DNA from 2 places in the Macrococcus equipercicus genome. Region 2 is predicted to be linked to the other one. Evidence: predicted binding sites of a transcription regulator. Region 2 holds the regulator's gene; the other holds the start of a gene.
The links. Region 2 encodes Rex, which represses fermentation and respiration genes when NADH is low (regulators of the CRP and FNR family bind a similar motif). Its sites were predicted from a motif close to TTGTGAAATATTTCACAA; they were not measured.
Positions count from the first base shown of each region.

Region 1: a site for Rex is predicted at 1,774-1,791, ahead of KFV11_RS00930 (L-lactate dehydrogenase). Genes of this name have one in related genera too.

Region 1 covers NZ_CP073809.1:178,041-181,466, reverse strand. The annotation lists gene KFV11_RS00935 (YitT family protein) at 1-617, opposite strand, end outside; gene KFV11_RS00930 (L-lactate dehydrogenase) at 750-1,697, opposite strand; gene KFV11_RS00925 (NupC/NupG family nucleoside CNT transporter) at 2,004-3,218, opposite strand.
Region 2 covers NZ_CP073809.1:1,836,412-1,839,837, reverse strand. The annotation lists gene KFV11_RS09755 (ABC-F family ATP-binding cassette domain-containing protein) at 1-1,148, opposite strand, end outside; gene KFV11_RS09750 (redox-sensing transcriptional repressor Rex) at 1,301-1,933, shown strand; gene tatA (twin-arginine translocase TatA/TatE family subunit) at 1,945-2,151, shown strand; gene tatC (twin-arginine translocase subunit TatC) at 2,205-2,963, shown strand; gene KFV11_RS09735 (glycoside hydrolase family 32 protein) at 3,048-3,426, shown strand, end outside.

The DNA of each region.
Region 1 (3,426 bases), 480 kb from region 2:
ATCGGTTCAGGGTTCTGCGAGATGATAGTGATGGCCTTCTTAGGATTTAAACCTTCGATCATGAAATCCATCGCTTTTGTGCCGATATAAAGACCGAGCGCAGTTAACAGTGCTTTTTCGACCGGAATCACAGTCAATGAAATCGCAACAACAATCAAGTCAAAAAACAATAGGGCGTAAGATGTGCTGACGTCCAAATATTTATGAGCGATGCGGGCAAGAATCGTTGTTCCGGCTGTCGTCCCGCCGACGATAACAATCAGTCCGATGCCGATGCCGACTATAAATCCACCGAACACAGTGCTGACGAGCACTTCATGCAGATGAAGCTGCCAGCTTTCTGTCAGTTTCAGAAATACAGCAAGCGCCATAATGGCAATAACAGTCAGTACCATAGAACGCTTCGACAGAAATTTATAGCCGACTGCCAAGAGCACTAAGTTCATCGCAAGTGTCGTCCAGGCCGGTGACCAGCCAAATGCATATAACAGCACGAGTGACAGACCGGTCACGCCGCCTTCACCAAGATGGGCAGGAATGATAAATGTATTAACTCCTACAGAAAATAGAAAACAGCCTAATAGAACAATCATGACTGTCTTAAATGAAATATTCATCGTCTCCCTCTTTCTCGTTCACTTGACGTAAGTTCTCATTCTAACGAATCGCTTGAGACAAGCGCTCGACTTCTCCATTATAAAAAAGGTGCCGGCTAAAAGCCAACACCTTGATGTCAGTCTTATTTAATTTCAGTTAAAGAATGGCGCCTGAATAGCTTTCAATGTCTCGACAGAACGATTAAATTGCTGCTGCTCAGCAACAGATAAAGGAGACTCTATGATTTGTCTAATGCCATTTCTATTAATGACTGCCGGCACACCGATATAAACATCTTCATGTCCGTATTGGCCATCAAGTTTTGCGGAAACAGTGAGAATAACGTCCTGATTGCCGAGTATTGCTTTAGTGATGCGCATTAATCCCATCGCGACGCCGTAGTAAGTTGCACCTTTTGCTTTAATGATGTCATAAGCTGCATTGCGGACATTGATGTAAATATCATCCATGCGCCCTTTTTTCTCCGGATAGTCTTCCAGCATCTTCTTAAGTGAGATCCCTGCGATATTCGCGCCGCTCCAGACAGCAAGCTCTGAATCCCCGTGTTCACCAATGATATTCGCATGAACACTTGACGGAGCAACATCAAATTCCTTACTTAATAAATATCTGAACCGCGCCGTGTCAAGAATCGTTCCTGAACCGATGACCCGCTCCTGTGGCAGACCTGAGAATTTCCATGTCGCATACGTCAGAATATCTACCGGGTTAGTGGCGACAACAAATATCCCGTCAAAGCCGGAAGCCATAATCTCATCGATGATAGCTTTGAAGATTTTCATGTTTTTACTGACTAAATCCAGACGTGTTTCGCCGGGTTTCTGTGCCGCTCCTGCACATAAGACAACGATAGCAGCATCATGACAATCAGCATATGTTCCTGCGTAAATGTTCATCGGATTCGGCGCATATAACAAGCCATGATTTAAGTCCATCACATCACCACGGGCTTTTTCTTTATTCAGATCGATAATGACGAACTCATCGCAAATCCCTTGGTTTAATACTGAGAATGCATAGCTTGAACCGACTGCACCATTGCCGACAAGAACGACTTTGTTACCTTTAATTGTCTCCATTATAACGACCCCTTAAAAGTTTGTTAATTTTTTCACAAATTTATTATAATACTTTTTCTGCTGCACAGCAATATTTTTGTGAATATATTCACAAAAATATTTGTCATTAAAAAAAACTGGTTCTAAAAGAACCAGTTTTACTCAGCGGCTACATTTTTCTTCGGCAGCAGGGCACGTTGTAACTTACGTCTTAAATTTCTAAGCGTTCGAGTTTTCATGAAAAAGCCTCCTTTTTCATCTCTCTATCAGTTACATTTTACCACTTACCATTCGAAATTACATCAGTTATTTTAAAATCTCTTAAATTTACCAGCTGAACAGGCCGACAAACGCAGCAGATAACAATGATACTAAAATACCTGAGAGCAGCATCATCGGTACATATTTGCTGATAAAGTCAGACGTCTTCTGATCGACAATCCCTTTCAATGTTCCGATAATCATCCCCACTGTTGAGAAGTTAGCGAAAGAAATGAGGAAGGTCACAAGAACAGCTGTCATATGCGGCGAGAATGTTTTCAATGAATCTTTAATGCCGAGCATAACAACGAACTCATTAGTGATGATCTTTGTTGCCATATGACCACCTACGACTTGCGCTTCATTCCAAGGTAAACCTAACAGCATCGCAAACGGTGCCATGTAGAAGCCAAGAATATTCGCAAGACGTACTTTTTCGTGCGTGAAACGATCGAGCAGCGACAACAACATATCAATGAAGTGAGCAAGCGCTACAAAAGCAATTAAAAATGCGATGATAATCAAAATCAATTTACCTGCACCAAGTACAGAATCTCCTAAAAATGAGAAGAACGGCTGACGTTTTTCCTGTTTAATTTCTACAATGTAATCTTCTTCCGGTGTCAATTTGATCGGATTAAGAATTGTCGTAATAATAATCGCGTTAATAATGTTCAAAGGAATCGCTGTCAATACGAGTTCACCAGGTACCATCGTGACATACGCCCCGACAATTGACCCTGAAATACAGCTCATAGACATTAAAGCGATAGTCAATACGCGGGCTGCATTCATTTCACGGACCTGCGCCTGTGACACAGCCAGTGCTTCTGTGTTACCTAATACCATCATTTCTACTGAGAAGAACGATTCAAACTTCGGCTGTCCGGTTATTTTACCGATCAACCAGCCGAACCACTTGATAATGAACGGCAGCACGCCGATATACATTAAAATATCGAACAGCGGGACAATGAATAAAATCGGCAGTAACGCTGCTACCGCCATGTCCATTTTCATCCGGTCAGCGACCCAGCTGCCAAACGGCATGCCGACACCGACATAAGCTGCTTCAAGCATCCAGCTGAAACCGTCTGCTACTCCTTTGACCACCATACGTCCCCACGGAAACTGAGTGAAGAACCAGGCAAGCAGCAAGTTGACAAGCAGCATAATAACTACTGATTTCCAGTCAACATTTTTTCTATCTCTTGAAAACAGATAAGCAATAAGGATAAATACAAAAATACCTAAAACGTTAAGCAATAAATAGGGATTCATAATTTCCACCTTTATAATTTTTGAATGTAGAAAGATTATAGCACTATTAAAGTTTAATTGGATATACTTTTTCTAAAAAAAGCGAACAATTATTTTGTATTGAAGGCGAATAGTACTCGAAAGTCGAATAATAAAAATTTAATAAACGCTTACAATGATAAATGATAAAGAAATATACATATAATATTTTCTTTTAATAGTTTCTTTC
Region 2 (3,426 bases):
CTGATGGCCGGCAGCCGCTTCGCGATTGTCTTGATCAATGTCGTCTTGCCGATACCGTTCGGTCCGATGACAGCGATCGCGTCCTGTTTCTTGACGTCGAATGAAATCGGGGCTGTAATCGGTGTCTCATAGCCGACTTCCAGCTGCTCCGCGCTCAGCACATCATTGCCTGATTCACGGTCAATGTTGAAGTTCAAGTTGACGGAATGGTCATCGAGCTTCGGCGCTTCGATGCGTACCATCTTCTCCAGAACTTTCCGGCGGCTCTTCGCCATCCCTGATGTTGACGCACGTGTGATGTTCTTCTGGACGAATGTCTCCAGACGTTCAATCTCTGCCTGCTGCCGCTCATATTCTGCAGTCATCTTATCGTAGAATGCATCGCGTTCGATAATGAACTGCGAATAGTTGCCGACATATTTTGTGACACGTCCAAGTGCCACATCATAGACCGTCCCGACGACTTTATCGAGAAAGTAGCGGTCATGTGAAATCAGAATGATGGCGCCTTTATAAGTGAGCAAGTAGTTTTCGAGCCACGCCGTTGTCTCCATGTCCAGATGGTTCGTCGGTTCATCGAGCAGCAGAAGGTCTGGTTCCTGCAGCAGCATCTCAGCGAGTGCAAGACGCGTCTTCTGGCCGCCTGAGAAGTTATCAATCTTCTGATTGAAGTCTTCTTCTCTGAAATTCAGACCGGTCAGGACGGTCTTGATTTTATGGTCGTATTTATAGCCGTCCTCTGCTTCGAAAGCCGCCTGCAGCTTCTCATAGTCAGTGAGCTTCTCCTGATATTCGGCGGAGTCCGCCTTGTCGCTCTCATCACTTAAATATGCGGCTATGTCCTGAAGTTTCCGTTCCATGGCCACTAAGTGCAGAAACGGCTTCATCATCGCGTCATAAACTGTCCCGTCAGCATCAAGTGTCATCTGCTGGGTCAAGTAGCCCATCCGTATATTTTTGGCGAGCATGAGATGACCGCTGTCATAGCTTTCGACGCCTGCCAGAATTTTCATCAATGTTGTTTTGCCGGCACCGTTTCTTCCGACAATAGCCACGCGGTCGTTAGATTTAATTTCAAATTTAACATCGGCAAACAATGTGTCGCCGGAAAATGATTTAGTGAGTTGACTTGCCTGTAAAAGAATCATGATTTCCACCTCTCATCCATTTTACATGAATAACGGATGAGTGGGAATCTGAAAGCGTGTCACATAATTTTCACTTAGTAAACAGGGGCATTACATGGTATAATAAATTGCTGTGAAGTATATCACAATACATTAGAAACTGGGTGATCGGGATGTCGAAAGAAGAGATAAAAATTCCTAAAGCCACCCTGAAACGATTACCGCTTTATTATCGATTCGTGGACACATTGTATAATTCCAATGTCGACCGCGTCTCGTCCAAAGAATTAAGTGAAGGCCTGCAGATTGACTCCGCGACCATCAGACGGGATTTCTCATATTTTGGAGAACTCGGCAAGAAAGGGTACGGCTACAATGTAGCGTATCTGCTCAATTTCTTTAAGACGACTCTGCAGCAGGATATGATAACAAAGGTGGCAATCATCGGGGTCGGTAACCTTGGGACTGCCTTAGTGAACTATAACTTTACGGTCAGTGACCGGATGAAGATTGAAGCGGCATTTGATGCAGATCCCGCGGTTATCGGAAAGCATATCGGTAAAATTGAGGTGCAGGACATTGAGCGCTTCGAGCAGATAATCGAAGCGCAGGATATTCAGATTGTCATATTGACAGTGCCCGGCACTGCCGCACAATCATTAGCAAATCGTGTGACAAAATCAGGGATTAAAGGTATATTAAACTTTACACCAGAACGTTTGACCGTACCGAGCGGCGTACACGTCCATCACATTGATTTAGGTATCGAATTACAGTCTTTAATATTCTTTATGAAAAATCATTAGGAGGAAGAAACATGTTCTTAATTACTACATTAGGATTTGCTTCACCAGCGATTCTTGTATTCCTTGGTGTCATTGCCTTGATCATATTTGGTCCTAAGAAATTGCCGGAATTCGGACGCGCGATGGGTTCATCGCTGAAAGAATTCAAAGATGCGACAGACGGCATTATGAAAGACCACGATAAAGACGATAAAGACGATAAAGACGTTCGTAAATAAGTTGAAAACGGCAGCTTGTTGCCGTTTTTTTTATGGGGAGGGAAATACCTCGAATGAGTAAAGACGATTTAACGATAATCGAGCATTTGGAAGAGCTGAGAAAGCGGCTGATGATCATCGCCTACTTCCTTGTCGGTGGTGTAATGGTCGGCTTCTTCTTTGGTAAGCGCGTCACAAAGTTTCTGACGAAGGATGACCTGCCGCCGGAAATCACATTGCACTACTTCAAAGTGACCGATCCTTTGACCATCTATATTACGGTGATTATGCTGATTGCCATCATTATTATTTCGCCGGTCATTCTTTATCAAGTATGGGCCTTTGTCTCGCCCGGCCTGCATCCGAAGGAACGGAAAGTCACATTGAGCTATATTCCAGTCAGCATCATCTTGTTTTTGATTGGTCTGACGTTCAGCTACCTTATTATCTTTCCTTACATGATTCACTTCACGATTGGACTGGCAGCCGATATGGGGGTCAATCAGCTGATCGGTGTCAGGGAATATTTCAATGAGCTGCTGAAATTCACTATTCCTTTCGGCTTCGTCTTCCAGCTGCCGATACTGCTGTTATTCCTGACAAGGCTCGGCATCATCACGCCGGTCATTTTAAAGAAGAACCGGAAATATGCATACTTTGCGCTCATGGTTGTAGCAGCGATTATCGCACCGCCTGACGTCATGACGTATGTGATCTTCGTCCTGCCGATGATTGTCCTGTATGAAGTCAGCATCCAGATCAGCAAAATCGGCTACCGTCAGTATTTGAAGGCGGAGCAGCAGTTACTGCAGGATGAACTCAATAACGATTAAACCATCTCAATCTCGGGATGGTTTTTTTGTGTCTTCATGCTAAAATTAAGTAAACAGTACAGCAGAGGGAAAGAGGCGGATTAAATGGAATGGACGAGAGAGATGCGTTACAGGAAACTGAGCGACGTGCCGGAAGAAGAATATTTGAAGCTGCTTGATGAGACGGACCGTGCGCCGTGGCGTCAGCACTTCCATATTCAGCCGCCGACCGGTCTGCTGAACGATCCGAACGGTTTTGTTTATTATAAGGGCGAGTATCACTTGTTCTATCAGTGGTTTCCGCTCGGTGCCGTGCACGGCGTTAAATACTGGTATCATTTGACGTCACATGATTTAGTCACGTTCAAAGCGCACGGCGCTGCACTCGCACCTGATACTACGTTTGATTCTCATGGTGTCTACAGCGGCTCAGCTATTGTTGTAGATGAGCAGCTGCACGTTGTGTATACCGGTAATCATCGCA